2 regions of the Labrys neptuniae genome follow, and region 1 is predicted to be linked to the other one. Evidence: predicted binding sites of a transcription regulator. Region 1 holds the regulator's gene; the other holds the start of a gene.
What was found. Region 1 encodes PhoB, which activates phosphate uptake and scavenging genes when phosphate is short. Its sites were predicted from a motif close to TGTCATNNANCTGTCAT; they were not measured.
Positions count from the first base shown of each region.

Region 2: ABXS05_RS12605 (BtaA family protein) is a predicted target of PhoB. The motif match lies at 5,366-5,382, and genes of this name have one in related genera.

Region 1 covers NZ_JBFNQD010000007.1:314,247-322,605, reverse strand. The annotation lists gene ABXS05_RS21305 (aldo/keto reductase) at 51-1,001, shown strand; gene ABXS05_RS21300 (YciI family protein) at 1,087-1,443, shown strand; gene ABXS05_RS21295 (RNA polymerase sigma factor) at 1,440-2,702, shown strand; gene phoB (phosphate regulon transcriptional regulator PhoB) at 2,851-3,552, opposite strand; gene phoU (phosphate signaling complex protein PhoU) at 3,566-4,285, opposite strand; gene pstB (phosphate ABC transporter ATP-binding protein PstB) at 4,321-5,148, opposite strand; gene pstA (phosphate ABC transporter permease PstA) at 5,145-5,987, opposite strand; gene pstC (phosphate ABC transporter permease subunit PstC) at 5,999-7,003, opposite strand; gene pstS (phosphate ABC transporter substrate-binding protein PstS) at 7,077-8,123, opposite strand.
Region 2 covers NZ_JBFNQD010000003.1:409,738-418,096, reverse strand. The annotation lists gene phnD (phosphonate ABC transporter substrate-binding protein) at 1-493, opposite strand, end outside; gene phnC (phosphonate ABC transporter ATP-binding protein) at 554-1,378, opposite strand; gene ABXS05_RS12625 (LbetaH domain-containing protein) at 1,576-2,226, shown strand; gene ABXS05_RS12620 (MaoC family dehydratase) at 2,231-2,686, shown strand; gene ABXS05_RS12615 (MaoC family dehydratase) at 2,683-3,156, shown strand; gene ABXS05_RS12610 (class I SAM-dependent methyltransferase) at 3,368-4,030, opposite strand; gene ABXS05_RS12605 (BtaA family protein) at 4,039-5,304, opposite strand; gene ABXS05_RS12600 (ABC transporter ATP-binding protein) at 5,418-7,067, opposite strand; gene ABXS05_RS12595 (ABC transporter permease) at 7,179-8,303, opposite strand; gene ABXS05_RS12590 (ABC transporter permease subunit) at 8,296-8,359, opposite strand, start outside.

The DNA.
Region 1 (8,359 bases):
GGCCAAGTGCCGGACGGGTCCATTTGTTGTCATGAATATGGAGAGCATTCATGGAAAAACGTGCGATTGGACGGTCGGATCTGTCGGTTGCTCCGCTTGGCCTGGGTGGCAATGTCTTTGGCTGGAGCGCGGATGAGAAAGCCTCCTTCGCCGTCCTCGATGCTTTCGTCGGGGGTGGTTTCAACCTGATCGACACTGCCGATGTCTATTCATCCTGGGTTCCCGGCAATCAGGGCGGCGAATCCGAGGTCATCATCGGCAAGTGGATGAAGGCTCGCGGCAATCGCGCCGACATCGTGCTCACCACCAAGGTCGGCTCGGAAATGGGGCCGGGCAAGAAGGGCCTGTCGCGCGACTACATCGTCCAGGCGGTGGAGGACTCGCTCAAGCGCCTGCAGACCGACTATATCGACCTCTATCTCTCCCATTGGGAGGATCCGGAGGTCGAACTCGAGGAAACGCTGGGCATCTATGCCGAGCTGGTCAAGGACGGCAAGGTGCGGGTGATCGGTAATTCCAATCATAGCGCCAATACCATGTTCAAGGCGCTGGCGATCAGCACCAAGGAGATGTGGCCGCGTTTCGAGAACCTGCAGACGCAATATAATCTCTATGATCGCTCCGGTTATGAGCGCGAGCTCGAGGCTTTCTGTCTCAAGAACGAGATTGGCGTGACCAGCTATTTCTCACTGGCCAAGGGCTTCCTGTCCGGCAAATATCGCAGCGAAGCCGATTTCGCCAAGAGCAATGCGCGTGGCGGCGACATGGGCACCTACCTCAACGAGCGTGGCCTGCGCATCCTCGCCGCCCTGGACGCGGTGGCCGAGGCCAAGAACGCCACGCCCGCCCAAGTCGCCATTGCCTGGCTGATTGCAAGGCCCGGTATCGTCGCTCCGATCGCCAGCGCCACCAGCGTCGAGCAGCTCTCCGACCTGATCAAGGCGACCGAGCTCAATCTTGGTTCGGCCGAGATCGAGCAGCTCACCAAGGCGAGCGCATAATTTTCCTGTCGCTGTCGAAAGCGAACGGGATGGCGCGTCATTGTCATGCCGGCGCATCATGCGCCGGCGGAGACAGGAGGAACCCATGCAGTTCGCAATTCTGATCTACAGCAGCGAAGAAGCCATGCTGAAGGCGGATCCCGCCAACAAGCAGCAGATCCTAGCGGCCTATCAGGCCTATACGCAGGCGCTCCAGTCGGCCGGTGCCCTCGGCCCCTGGAGCCGCCTGCGCCCGACGGCTTCGGCCACCACCGTGCGCATCGCCGACGGCAAGACCCAGGTGCTCAACGGGCCCTTCGCCGACACACGCGAGCAGCTCGGCGGCTTCTATATCATCGACGTGCCGGACCTGGATGCCGCGATCGGCTGGGCGGCGCGCTGCCCGAGCGCCGCCATCGGGACCATCGAGGTCCGGCCGATATGGGACCCGAAGGACTATTGAGCGAACGGCCCGAGCCGGTGTCTTCAGCCCCCGCAGCCGAGCTTGCCGAAATCGTGGCGCGACGCAGCTATGGCCGGCTCGTCGCTCTTCTCGCGGCGCGCTCGGGCGACATTGCGGGGGCCGAGGATGCCCTGGCCGACGCCTTTGCTGCGGCCATGGAACATTGGCCGGCGGGCGGCGTGCCCGTCAATCCCGAAGCCTGGCTGCTGACCGCGGCCCGGCGCCGCCAGATCGATGCGGCCCGCCGCGCCAGGCTGCGCGGCGAAAAGGCGGACGAGGTCAGCCGCCATGTCGAGGCCCTCGCCTCGGGGCAGGGCGAGCGGCATGCCGTGCCCGATGAGCGCCTGCGCCTGATGTTCGCCTGCGCCCATCCCTCCCTCGATGCCACCGTACGTGCTCCCCTGATCCTGCAGGTGATATTGGGGTTCGATGCCGGCGCGATCGCCAGCGCCTTCCTGGTCTCGCCCGTGGCGATGAGCCAGAGGCTGGTGCGGGCCAAGGCTAAGATCAAGCAAGCCGGCATCCCTTTCCGCATCCCGGAGCCCGACGAGTTGCCCGGCCGTCTCGACGCGGTGCTGGAGGCCGTTTATGCCGTCTATGCCGAAGGCTGGGCCGATCCGGAAGGGGCTCATGCCCGCGAGCGCAATCTGTCGACGGAGGGGATCTGGCTCGGCCGGCTGCTGGCCTCGCTCCTGCCCGGCGAGCCCGAAGTGCTCGGACTGCTGGCCCTGATGCTGCACGCCGAAGCGCGGCGGGCGGCGCGCCGCGGCCAGGATGGCGATTATATTCCGCTGGAGCAGCAGGACACCGCGCTCTGGGATGCGGGGCTGATCGAGGAGGCCGAGGCCTTGCTTGCCCGGGCCGGCCAGGTGCGCCAGATCGGCCGCTATCAGCTGGAAGCCGCGCTGCAATCGGCCCATGCCCATCGACGCATCTGCGCGACGACGGACTGGGCCGCGATCGTCACATTGTATGAAGCCTTGGTTCTGCTGACAGCTTCTCCAGTGGCCGCCATCAACCGGGCCGTGGCGCTCGCCCGCCTCATGGGGCCGCAGGCTGGTCTGGCTGCACTTGACGAGGTCGCCGGTGACGGACGCATCGTCGATTACCAGCCCTATTGGGCCGCGCGTGCGGACTTGCTGGTGCGGGCCGCCAGACCGGAGGAGGCCCGCAATGCCTATTTGCGGGCGATCGGCCTGGAGAGCGATCCGGCCATCCGCCGCTATCTGCAGGCACGCCTGGCGGATTTGGCAGCGTGACTGCGCAGCGAGGGAGGAGGGCGGATATCGTCGCCCACTCTTGCTCTCTACGTCGCGCAACCCCTAACCCTCTCCCCGTAGGAGCGTGGTGAGGGCGCAACGCAGCCTTGGCGAAGCGGAGCGAGCGGGCAATGCCCGCGAAACGCGCTCAGGATTGCTTGGCGAAGGTCTCGTCGAAGGAATAGCCGGCACCGCGCACGGTGCGGATCGGATCGATCTCGCGCGTGCGGTTCATCGCCTTGCGCAGGCGGCCGACATGCACGTCGACCGTGCGCTCGTCGATATAGACGTCGCGGCCCCAGACGCTGTCGAGCAACTGCTCGCGCGCGAAGACGCGTCCCGGTGCCTGCATCAGGAATTCGAGCAGGCGGAATTCGGTCGGGCCGAGGCGGATCTCGCGATTGCCGCGATGGACGCGCTTGGTCTCGCGGTCGAGAGAGATGTCGCCGGCCTTGAGCAGGGAGGCGACGTGATCGGGCTTGGCCCGGCGCAGCAGGGCACGCACGCGGGCCGAGAGCTCGGGCACGGAGAAGGGCTTGACGACATAGTCGTCGGCGCCGGTGGCCAGACCCCGCACGCGTTCGGTTTCCTCGCCGCGCGCCGTGAGCATGATCACCGGCAGGCGCTCGGTTTCCGGCCGCATGCGAATGCGCCGGCACAATTCGATGCCGGACAGGCCCGGCAACATCCAGTCGAGCAGAACCAGGTCCGGCACGCTTTCGCGCAAGCGGATCTCGGCGTCGTCTCCGCGTGCGACACTATCCACCTCATAGCCTTCGGCTTCGAGATTGTAGCGCAGCAGCAGGGTCAGCGCTTCTTCGTCCTCGACGATCAGAACCTTGGGAGGCATGGCCTATCCCTTGTTATTTAGCCGGCACAGGAAGGTCGACGAGATCGGTGCTGTTGTCCGCCTTGGGCCGCTCTCCGGCCGGCGATTCACCGGTCACGAGATAGTGGACCGTCTCGGCGATGTTGGTGGCGTGGTCACCGATGCGCTCGATGTTCTTGGCGCAGAACAGCAGATGGGTGCAGAAGCCGATATTGCGCGGATCTTCCATCATGTAGGTCAGCAATTCGCGGAACAGCGAGGTATACATCGCATCGATCTCGCCGTCCGAGCGCCAGACCGAGAGGGCTTCCTCGACATTGCGCTGGGCGAAGGCGTCGAGCACCTGCTTGAGCTGCTCGAGTACCAGGTCGGCCATGTGGTCGAAACCGCCGAAGAGCTGGGCCGGCTGGGCGTGACTGTGGATGGCCACCACGCGCTTGGCGACATTCTTGCCGAGGTCGCCGATCCGCTCGAGGTCATTGGCCACCCGCAGGGCCGAGACGATCTCGCGCAGGTCGAGGGCCAGCGGCTGGCGCTTGGCGATGATCAGGATGGCCCTGTCCTCGACCTGGCGCTGCAGCTTGTCGATCGCGGCGTCGAGATCGATCACCGCCTTGGCGCGCTGGGTGTCGCGCTTGAGCAGGGCTTCGACGCTGTCGGCTACGCTCTTCTCGGCATAGCCACCCATTTCGGCGATCATGTTGCGCAGCTCGCGCAGTTCCTGGTCGAAGGATGTAACGATATGGTCGGACATGCCGCCTCCAAATGAATTCGACGCTGGCCGAGGGATCAGCCGAAGCGGCCGGTGATGTAATCCTGCGTACGGCTGTCGTTCGGGGTGGTGAACATCTTGTTGGTCTGGCCGACTTCGATGAGGTCGCCCAGATAGAAGAAGGCCGTCACATCCGCGCAGCGCGCCGCCTGCTGCATATTGTGCGTGACGATGACGATGGTGAAGTCCCGCTTCAATTCGTCGATCAATTCCTCGATCTTGGCGGTCGAGATCGGATCGAGCGCGGAGGTCGGCTCGTCCAGCAGGACGACTTCGGGCTTCACCGCGATGGTGCGGGCGATGCACAGGCGCTGCTGCTGGCCGCCGGACATGCCTAGGGCTGAAGCGTGCAGGCGGTCCTTGACCTCGTTCCACAAGGCGGCCTTGGTCAGGCACCATTCGACACGCTGGTCCATCTCCGCCTTGGAGATGGATTCATGCAGCCGCACGCCGAAGGCGATGTTGTCGTAGATCGACATCGGGAAGGGCGTGGGCTTCTGGAACACCATGCCGATGCGGGCGCGCAGCACCGCCGGGTCGATCTCCTTGCCGATGACGTTCTGGCCGTCGAGCAGCACGCGGCCCTTGGCGGTCTGCCCCGGATAGAGGTCGTACATGCGGTTGAGCACGCGCAGCAGGGTCGACTTGCCGCAGCCGGAGGGACCGATCATGGCGGTGACCTGCCGGTCGATCATGTCGAGATTGATGGCCTTGAGCGCATGCTTCTCGCCATAATAGAAGTCGAGATTCTCGACCTTGAGCTTCACGGCGGCGGCTGGATCGGCGAGGGGGCGTTCGGCAACCGCGATGGAGGCTTGGGGGGTAGCGGACATGGGAGCACTCATTTCTTGGGAGCGAGCACGAAGCGGGTCAGGATATTGAGCGCCAACACGCCGGCGGTGATGAGGAGGGCGCCGCTCCAGGCCACCGAGACGGCCTTGGGATCGGGGTAGGGCGCGAGCTGGTAGATGGCAGCCGGCAAGCTGGCAAAGGCATTGCCGAGATTGAGCGACCAGTTGGAATTGCCGAAGGCCGTGAGCAGCAGCGGTGCGGTCTCGCCGGCGGCGCGGGCCAGGGCCAGCAGGATGCCGGTAACGATACCGGTGCGAGCCGAGCGCCAGGTCACGAAGGTGATGACCTTCCACATCGGCGATCCCAGGGCAAAGGCGGCTTCACGCAGGCTGATCGGCACCAGCGCCAGCATGTCCTCGGTGGTGCGCACGACCACCGGCAGGATGATGATGGCCAGCGCCACCACACCGGCCCAGCCGGAGAACCCGCCCGTCGCCACCACGATCATCTGGTAGACGAACAGGCCGATCAGGATGGACGGCGCCGAGAGCAGGATGTCGTTGATGAAGCGCACCGCATCGGCGAATTTGCTGCCGCGGCCGGCCTCGGCCAGGAAGGTGCCGGCCATGATGCCGATCGGCGCACCGATCAGGAGGGCGAGCAGTACCATGACGAGAGAGCCGACGATGGCATTGCGCAGGCCGCCATCGGCCATGTCCTTGGTGAAGAGGTCCATGGTCAGCGAGGGCAGACCCTCGCGCAGCAGCGTGAACAGGATCCAGGCCAGCGCCAGCAGGGAGATCGCGGCAAAGCTGATCGAGACGACCTTGTAGGCATAGTCGAGGGCGCGGCGGCGGGCGAGACGGGCGCTGCTTTGGGCGAGATGGGCCATGATGCTCTCCCTTACTTGGCGTTGGTGCGCACGAGCATGCGGGAGATCGCAAGCACGATGAAGGAAATCACGAAGAGCACGAAGCCCAGCTCCAGCAGCGACTGGCTGCGCAGCGAGCCGGCCGGCGCGTCCGGGAATTCGTTGGCGATGGTGGAGGCGATGGTCGCGCCCGAGGAGAACAGCGAGGCCGATATTCGGTTGGCGTTGCCGATCACGAAGGTCACCGCCATCGTCTCGCCCAAAGCGCGGCCGAAGCCGAGCATGACGGCGCCGACCAGCGCCGTGCGGCCATAGGGCACCGAGACGTTGCGGAAGACTTCATAGGTGGTGGCACCGACGCCATAGGCCGATTCCTTCAGCATGGCGGGCACCGATTCGAGGATCTCGACGAACATCGCGGTGATGAAGGGAATGATCATCAGGGCCAGGATGATGCCGGCCGTGAGCATGCCGGCGCCGTTGGTGGGGCCCTTGAACAGATAGCCGAGCACCGGCACGTGCGAGAGGACGGAGATGATCGGCGGGTAGATCGTCTGGGCCAGGATCGGCGCCACGATCAGCGACCCCCACATGCCGAAGATGATCGACGGCACGGCCGCCAGGAGCTGGATGGCGATGCCGATCGGCCGCCGCACGCTCTGGGGCGCGATCTCCGTGAGGAAGAAGGCGATGCCGAAGGACATCGGCAAGGCAATGATCAAAGCGAGAATGCCGGTGAACAGCGTGCCGTAGATCATGACGCCGGCGCCGAATTTCTCGGTGACGGGGTTCCAGGCGGTGGACCAGTAGAAGCTCGGCCCGAAATGGGCCAGCGCCGGCCAGCCGCCATAGAAGAGCAGCACGACGATCGAGCAGAGCAGGATCAGCACGAGGGAGCCGCAGCCATAGAGGGCGGCCTTGAAGATGGGATCCAGATTGGCGCCCGGAACCGTCTTGGCCCCGGGCGAGGGAGAACCCTGCGCGACCTTTGCGGCCGAGTTGGATGCGTCCAGCGAGGAGTCGGCTACGGCGCTCATGGCGATGTTCCAGCCTGTGATTCGATCAGGGACGACGACCCGGCGCAGAACCGCGCCGGGTCGGGGTTTCAGCTTATTCGTAGACGGCCTTGCCGTCGGCAGCCTTCACTTCGCTCTTCCAGGCGGTGCGAACGGTATCGATCACCTCCTTGGGCAGCGGGATGTAGTGCAGCTTCTCGGCCGTCGCGCCGCCATCCTTGTAGGCCCAGTCGAAGAACTTCATGACTTCGGCCGACTGCTTGGCGTCCTTGGGATCCTTCGGCAGCAGGATGAAAGTGGTGGAAACGATCGGCCAGGAGGTTTCTCCGCCGACGTCGATCATCGAGACGGCGAAGTCCTTGGCACCCTTCCAATCGGCCTTGGCGGCTGCGGCCTGGAACGCAGGAACGGTCGGCTTGACGACCTTGCCGTCCTTGTTCTGCAGCTGCGTGGTGGTCAGGCTGTTGTTGGCGGCATAGACATATTCGACATAGCCGATGGCGCCCTGGGTGTTCTTCACGGCGCCGGCGACGCCGTCATTGCCCTTGGCACCCGAACCGGTCGACCACTGCACCGAGGTGGCGGCGCCGATATTGCTCTTCCAGTCGGGGCTCACGGCCGAAAGATAGGACGTGAAGACATAGGTCGTGCCCGAGCCGTCGGCGCGGTAGACCGGGGCGATGTCGAGATCGGGGAGCTTCACATCCTTGTTGAGCTCGGCGATCTTCGGATCGTTCCACTTGGTGATCTTGCCCTGGTAGATGTCGGCGATGATCGCGCCGGTCAGCGTGAGCTGATCGGCGGATACACCCTCGATGTTCACGATCGGCACGATGGCGCCGATGACGGTCGGGAACTGCAGCAGCTTGGCAGCGGTCAGCTTGTCGGTGGCCATCGGAGCATCGGAAGCGCCGAAATCGACGGTGCGGTTGGTGATCTGGGTCTGGCCGCCGCCCGAACCGATCGCCTGGTAGTTCAGCGCGGTGCCGGTCTTGGCTTTGAAATCGCTACCCCAGGCATTGTAGACCGGGGCGGGGAAGGTGCCACCGGCGCCGGTGATGTCGGCTGCGAAGGCGGCGGTCGCGGCGATCGTGCTGGACAGGGCTACCGAAGCGGCGAGCGCGAGGAAGGAAAGCTTCACGGTCTATCTCCGTTGTTCTCTGGACAGGCGCTACGATCGTTTACCGGTCGGCAACCCTGTCTACGGCGCGACTCCTAACAAGCCGGCAGCAACGGTTCTATGACAGTTAGGCTATCGTTTTATGACAAATAAAACCGTTATAATTCAATGGGTTGAATGTATTCTGTCAACCGCGTCGCAACGGTGGTGACGCGATTGTTAAAACCCGTCGAAACCCTATGACGATGGCTGCAGCC
Region 2 (8,359 bases), on a different contig from region 1:
GGCTGTGCAGGCCGAAGCGCGGTGCGTTGTTGCCGGAGGTCGAGTTCGGGTCGACGAGGGCGAGCTTCTTGCCCTTGAGGTCCTCGATGGTCTTGTAGGGGCTGTCGGCCTTCACATAGATCACCGAATAATAGCCGGTGAGGCCGTTGTTATGGCGGGGCACGGCGACCGGCTCGGTGGCGACGCCGGTGATGATGGCGCGGGCATAGGAGGCCGGGCCGTACCAGGCGATCTGGGCAAAGCCGGCGCGCTGGGCTTCGATCACGGCGGCGTAGTCGTTGGCGATGTTGAGCTTGACCGGCACGCCGACCTGCTTGGCGATGTAGTCGGCCAGCGGCTGGTAGCGGTCATTGGTGGTGGAGGCGTTCTCGGCCGGAATGACGGCGAGCGTCAATTCGGGATACTGGGCCTTCCAGTCCTCGGCCTGGGCAGTACCGGCGGCAAAGCTCATGGCTGCTGCGGCAAGGCCGAGCAGCGTGCGGCGCGAAAGCATAGGTCTCTCCTGTCGGAAATATCGTGTTCTTGTGGCTCTTGAAGATGCGCAGCCGGCCTGTCAGGCCGCGACGCTGGCAGGGCGAGCCAAGCCTGCCGAATTTGTACCGCCTGCCCATTTGGTGTCGGCATCTGCGTCCATCACTTCGCCGGCCTCCAGGCCGTAGAGGTCGCGGGCCGCGTCGGCGGTGAGCGTGGCGGGAACGCCGTCGAACACCACGCGTCCCGCCGACATGCCGATCAGGCGGTCGCAATAGGAGCGAGCAAGGTCGAGCGAATGCAGGTTGCAGATGACGGTGATACCGAAATGCTTGTTGATGCGTAAGAGCGCGTCCATCACCACCTTGGTATTGCGCGGGTCGAGCGAGGCGATCGGCTCGTCCGCCAGGATGATCGAAGGTTCCTGCACCAGGGCGCGGGCGATCGCCACGCGCTGCTGCTGACCGCCGGACAGGCTGTCGGCACGCTGGCCGGCAAGATTGGCGATGTCGAACTGCTCCAGCGCGGCGAGCGCCATGGCCTTGTCCTCGAGGCCCCACAGCTGCAGCACGGCGCTGGCGGTCGAGACCTTGTTAAGGCGGCCCATCAGCACATTGGTGAGCACGTCGAGGCGGCCGATGAGGTTGAACTGCTGGAAGATCATGGCGCAGCGCGCGCGCCAGTCCCGCAGGGCCTGTCCGCGCAGGGCCGTGACATCGACGCCATCGAAGGAGATCGTACCGTCGCTCGGGTCGACGAGGCGGTTCAGCATGCGCAGCAATGTCGACTTGCCGGCCCCTGAGCGCCCGATCACGCCGATGAAGGCGCCGGGCGCAATTTCCAGATTCACATCGGCGACAGCCGTCTTGCCGCCAAAGCGCCTGGAAACTCCTTTGATCGCCAGCATGAACAGATCCCTTCTCGTGCAGGTTTCCGGAGTCGGTAACGCCGGGCCATTACAGAGGGATGGCAGTTCAATGATGTTTCGGTGACGATCCACCGCCGATGTCGCCGACAATTGCGACAGGCCGGGCACTCCGGCCGGTTCTTGTCATGGCGTTGTCGCAGGAGAATGGGAAGTACGAGCCTTTCCATGACCGGTGAATTGCCTTGCCTAAGCTCAGCCCCACGCCTCTCATCGACCCGACGGCTTCGGTTTCAGCGAGCCGGCTCGGGTGCTACACAGAGGTGGGACCGTGGACCAGCCTGATTGAAGTCGAACTCGGCGACTATTCCTATGTCGTCAACGATGCGGACATCGCCTATAGCCATGTCGGCCGTTTCGTCTCGATCGCGGCCCATACGCGCATCAATCCGGGCAATCACCCGATGGACCGGGCGAGCCAAAGCCATTTCAGCTATCGCGCCTCGGCCTATTTCGAAGGCGAGAGCGACGAGAGCGACTTCTTCGCTTGGCGTAGGGAACACGATGTCCATATCGGCCATGATGTCTGGATCGGGCATGGTGCGATCGTGCTGCCAGGACGTCGTATCGGCATCGGCGCCGTGGTGGGTGCTGGCGCCGTGGTCACCCGCGACGTCGAGGCCTATACCATCGTCGCCGGCAATCCGGCGCGGCCGATCCGTCGGCGCTTCGACGACGCGATTGCCGATCGCCTGCAGGCCCTGGCCTGGTGGGACTGGTCGCATGAAGCGCTGCGGGCCGCCCTGCCGGACTTCCGCAAGCTCCCGGTCGAGGCTTTCCTCGACAAATATCAGGCTCTTGCCGTTGAGGGCCTAATCGGTCCATCCTGAGGGCATGGCTGATACCCTCCATTTCGAAGATTTCCCGGTCGGCGAGATCGCCACTTATGGCTCGTACAGGCTGACGCGTGAGGCCATCCTCGCCTTCGCCAGGGAATATGACCCCCAGCCGTTTCATCTCGATGATGAGGCGGCAAAAAGCACCATGCTGGGCGGGCTTGCGGCATCCGGCTGGCATGCCTGCTGCATCTTGATGCGGCTCAATTGCGATGGCTTCATGCTCAACTCCACCTCGATGGGCGCCCCCGGCATCGACGAGGTTAAGTGGCTGGCGCCGCTCCGCCCGGATGTCACGCTGAGCGTTCGCCGTACGACGTTGGAGGCGCGGGCTTCCAGAAGCCGCCCCGAAATGGGCTTGGTGAAGTTTCTGTTCGAATTGGTGGCGGACGGCAAGACGGTGGTCACGACCCAGACTGGCTCCATCATGTTCGGCCGGAGGCAGGTGGCATGAAATATTTCGAGGATCTTGCCATCGGCGATACCGACGAGATCGGCGCCTTCACTTTTTCGGTCGAGAACATCAAGCGCTTTGCGACCCTCTACGATCCCCAACCCTTTCATGTCGACGAGGCTGCGGCTGAGGCCAGCCATTTCGGCGGCCTGGTGGCGTCGGGCTGGCAGGTTGCGGCGGTCTGGATGAAGCTCCTGGTGGCGCATCAGGAAGTCGAGATCGCGCGGGCGCGTCAGCTCGGCAAGCCGGTGGTGAAGCTCGGCCCGTCGCCGGGCTTTCGCAACATGGTCTGGGCCAAGCCGGTGCGCGCCGGCGATACGCTGCGCTACAGCGTGGAGATCACGGGCAAGAAGGAGAGCGCTTCCCGCCCCGAATGGGGCATCGTCTCCATGCAGAGCTCGGCGCTCAACCAGCATGGCGAGCAGGCGTTCCGCTTCGAGGGCACTGTCTTCTGGGAAAGGCGTGGATGAGGCGCCTCGGTGTACGGGTCATCAATCCGCACTGAAGGACCTGGAGCCATCAACCTGGTCGCATAGTTGCTCGAGCCCTATCGATCGGGCTAAGTAGACGTGCCTTAGCCAGGCCGGGAGGCAAGACTTGGCGAGGCGATCAGCTGGGGCTCTGAAAGGAGCAGAGGGGTTTCTCCCGTCCTCCCAGCACCAGCGCCAAGACATGGCGCGATCAGGAGATCGGCTTGCCCGGTTTCCGTGCCAATTCCGCATAGAACGCGTAGCCGCGGTAGAGGTCCCTGGTCCGGAGCTGCAAGCCCTCGCGGCTTGCAAGATCCGCCAGTGCTGCGGGCAGTGCGGCGATCGGATGGACGTGGAAGCGCGCCAGCCAGGCAAAGAGCACCCGCTTGAACCAGCTCGGCAGGCCGCCCTGCTGGCCGAAATCCACGATGAGGAGGCGACCGCCCGGTTCCAGGGCTGCAACGGCCCGTTCCAGCACGGCGCGCCAATCCGGGATCATCGACAGCGTGTAGGAGATATAGATGCGCTCGAACCCCTTGCGCCCGAACTGCTCGGGCGAGAAACGGGTGGCATCGGCCTGAGCCACGCTGACACGGGCCAGGCCATTGCGGTCCAGCGAGTGTCGAGCCGTTTCGAGCATCGCCGTCGAGATGTCGAAACCGTTGAGCGCCGTGGCGGGATAGCGCCGGGCCACGGCGATGAGGTTGCGGCCGGTGCCGCATCCGATTTCGAGAATGGTTTCACCCGCTGCCGGCTTGAGCGAGGCGATCAGGTGGTCCCGCCCGAGCAGGTAATATTTGCGCGTGAGATCATAGATGTAGCGCTGGTGGCGATAGATCCGGTTCATCGCCGCCGCGGCGTCGCCTGCCTGCATCTGGATGCTCAATGGAGGGCTCGCAGCTCGTAGAGATGGAAGCCGCCATAGATGGCGGAGCGGTCGCGCGCGGTCCAGGCCCGGCAGCGCTCGCGGTCGTAGGACCAGCGCGCCAAAAGGTCGGCGGGAATTCGGCCTGGCAGCAGGCTTTCCTCGGCGGCGGTGCGGAAGATCACGCGGGCGCCGGGGCGAGCCGTCCGGGTGATCTCGCTCCACAGCTTGGTGAGGATGACATCGGTCATCCAGTCCTGGGCATCGAGCAGCACATAGGCGTCGAGGCTGGCTGCCGGCTGGGCCTTGAGGTGGTCGATCAAATTGACGTGGCGGACATCGATGCGATCGGCCCGATCGCGCACGGCCTCGTAGGCCGTCTGCTCGAGATAGGGTGGCACCGGCCCGTCGCCATCGGGTTTGTAGCCGCGACCGAAGGCCTGCCAGGCGAAATAATTGTCCTTGAGGTCGAAATCGCAGGCGAGGCGTTCCAGCCGCTCGCGCAGCACGTCGGCAATGCCTTCCCCGTCTGCGGCCGCCCCGGCCAGGGCGTTATATTGCTCGGGCGGAATGCCCAGGCCATAGAGCGAGGCCCGCCGGCGGGTGAGCCATTTGATATGGGGGCGATCGAACAGGGGCGCGATGCGCTCGTCGAAGACCCGGCGCTGCTCGGCGAGATCACGGGCGGCCAGGAGGTCGGCCGGATCGATGCGATGCAGCCGCCCGATCAGGTGTCCCAAGCCGATGAAACGGCCGAGCAGGCCGTAACGATAGAGATTCTTGCCGAAATAGCCGATGCGGCGGCGGCCAAGCAGGTCGCGCCCGTCCCAATAGGCCCGTGTCTCGGCGTCGAGATGGGAGCGCAGGGCTGTCTCGTAGATCGAAACATTGCGGCGCTGGTGGGCGCGTGCGAAGAAGTCGTAGAAGGCGGCATGATCGGGCAGGTGCCGGGCGGCCGCGATCTTCAGGCGGTTGAGGGCGATATGGTGGCGGTTGAGGTCGACCGCGGTGATCGCAGCCGGGCCAGCCTTGAGATAGCTCATCACATTGCAGCCGCCGGAGGCGATGGCAACCAGTCGGTCGTCGGATTTGAGAGCCAGCGCCTCCATGTCGATCTCGGGATCTTCCCAGATCTGGGCATAGACGAGGCCACTGAAAGCCAAGGTGAAGAGCCGGTCCTGCATGCCGCGCAGCGACAATAGCCGGTGATGTTCCACGGCCTGCTTCACATGGCCCTGGCTCTTGGCTGGCGCCTGTGTCCCGATGCTGTTCACATCCGTCATGCCCATCCGCTCCTTCGCCGAATCCGGGTTGTGCGATGGGATTCGCGGATAAGACCAAGCGATGACGGGGGGATGACAAGGGGCCGCCAAAGCGACGCGCAGGCGACAGGTCCTCAGGCCGTACCTGTTGCCTCCACACGTTCCTTGCCGAGTGCAGCCGCCATAAGCGTGCGAGTATAGGCTTCGCGCGGTGCATCGAAGATCTGGGCGGTGGGGCCCTCCTCGACGATGCGCCCTTCCTTCATCACGACGACATAGTCGGACAGCGCGCGTACCACCGACAGATCATGGCTGATGAACAGATAGGACAAGCTGTGGGAGGCCTGCAGCTCGCGCAGCAGCTCGACGATCTGTTTTTGCACCGAGCGGTCGAGCGCCGAGGTCGGCTCGTCGAGCACCACCACCTTGGGCTTGAGGATCATGGCGCGCGCAATGGCGATGCGCTGGCGCTGGCCGCCCGAGAATTCGTGCGGATAGCGGTTGCGGGCGGTGGGATCGAGGCCAACCTCGGTCAAGGCCTGGATGGCTCTGATGTCGCGATCGGCAGCCGACAGATTCGGCTCATGCACCCTCAGGCCCTCGGTGATGATGGATCCCACGGACATGCGGGGGGAAAGCGAACCGTAGGGATCCTGGAACACCAATTGCAGGGCGCGTCGCAGCGGACGCATCTCGAGCACGCTTGCCCGCGAGATGTCCCGACCGTCGAAGCGGATGTTGCCTTCGCCGGTATTCAGCCGCAGCAGGGCGCGGCCCAGGGTCGACTTGCCCGACCCCGATTCACCCACGATTCCGATGGTCTGCCCCTGCTGCAGGCGCACGGAAACATCGTCCACCGCCTTCAGATCCATCGCCTTGTGGCCGCCGAACAGGCTGCCGCTGAGATGATAGGTGACGCGGATGTTGCGGCCCTCGAGCAGCACGGGAGCATCGGGACGCGGCGGATCCTTGTGGCCCGACGGTTCGGCCGCCAGCAGCATCTTGGTGTAGTCATGCCGGGGATTGTCGAAGACCTCCTGCGTGGTGCCGGTCTCCACCACTTCGCCACGGCGCATGACATAGACGCGATCGGCAAAACGCCGGACGATGTTGAGATCGTGGCTGATGAAGACGATGGACATGCCCAGGCGCTGCCGGAGATCGGCGAGCAGGGACAGGATCTGCGCCTGCACCGTGACGTCGAGGGCGGTGGTCGGCTCGTCGGCGATCAACAGATCGGGATCGTTGGCGAGCGCCATGGCGATCATCACACGCTGGCGCTGGCCTCCCGACATCTCATGGGGATAGGCATCCACCCGCCGCTCGGGATGGGGAATGCCCACGAGCTTGAACAGCTCCACTGCCTTCTTGCGGGCTTGCTTATAGCTGCCGCCGCGATGATGGACGATCGGCTCGGCTACCTGGCGCCCGACCTTGTAAAGCGGGTCGAGCGAGGTCATCGGTTCCTGGAAGATCATGGTGATCTTGTCGCCGCGTACCTTGTTGAGCTCCTTCGCCGGCAGGCCGAGCAATTCCCTGCCGCGATATTTGGCCGATCCCCGGACCTGGCCGTTGCCGGCCAGCAGGCCCATCAATGCCATCATGGTCTGGCTCTTGCCCGAGCCGGATTCGCCCACAATGGCGACGGTCTCGCCTCTGCTGACCTTGAGGTCGATGCCCTTGACCGCCTTGACCGTACCGTCGGGGGTGCTGAAGTCGACCTCCAGGCCGCTGACGTCGAGGAGGATGTCTTTCGTAGCCTGATCCACAGGTGTCTGTTGCATCGGTCTTCCCTTAAGCAAAATGCGGCTAAGCCGAACCGTCCCCGCGTTTTAACGTATTGATATCGGTAGTATTTTGCGGTTCAAAGCGCCTCCGTCTGAAAGAAAAACGCTCTAGCGATCTTTGGGGTCGAAGGCGTCGCGCAGGCCGTCGCCGATGAAATTGAGGCAGAACAGGGTGGTGACCAGGAAGATGGCCGGACAGATCAGCAGGTAGGGGGCCGCCTCCATGGAATCGGCGCCTTCCTTGATCAGCGCTCCCCAACTGGTGAGCGGTGCCTGTACACCGAGCCCGAGGAAGGAAAGGAAGCTTTCGAGCAGGATGATGCGGGGAATGCGCACCGTCAGGAACACCAGCACCGGGCTCAGCGTGTTGGGAATGATGTGGCGGCGGATCACCGCCCCCTCGCTGAGCCCCAGGGCATGGGCTGCCGAGATGAAGTCGCGCCGTTTCAGGGACAGGGTCTGGCCCCGCACGATGCGGGCCATGTCGAGCCATTCGATGGCGCCGATGGCGACGAAGATCAGCCAGAAATCGCGCCCGAACGAAGCCACCAGCAGGATGACGAAGAACATGAACGGGAGCGAATAGAGGATCTCCACGAAGCGCATCATCAGATTGTCGGCACGCCCGCCAATATAGCCCGACACGGCGCCGTAGGTGACGCCGATGACCAAGCTGACCAGGCTGGCGAGCAGGCCGACGAGCAGCGAGACCTGGCCGCCGATCATGATACGCGTCATGAGATCGCGGCCATTGCCATCGGTGCCGAGCAGGAAATACTGGCCATTGATGTCACCCTGCATGACGACCGTGCGGCCGTCGTCCCTGATATCGGTGACCTTGGTGTTGCGGAATTCGTCGATGCGATCGACATAGCGGGTGGCGCGCGGATCGATCGCCCGGCTCGACGTCAATGTCGCCGTGAACTGGGTGCCCGATGTCTCGAAGGATTGGACCTGCAGACGGGCCTGGGAAGCCGCGCGCTTCATGGCCTCCTCGAGCGTCGCATGCTTGGGATAGGGCGAGAGGCTGGGCGGAACCTTGACGTAGGACCCATAGACCTGGTCGTAGCCGTGGGGCGAAAAGAACGGCCCCAGCACGGAAAAGATCACGATGGCCGCAAACACGAACAGGCTGACCATGGCGGCCTTGTTGCGGCGGAGGCGCAGCCAGGCGAGTTCGAGCAAGCTGCGGCTGCGCGGGAGTGTGGCGGGTGCCAGGCTTGTTTCAGTCATGACGCACCCTCGGATCGAGCCAGGCATAGAGCAGGTCGACGATCAGGTTGAAGATG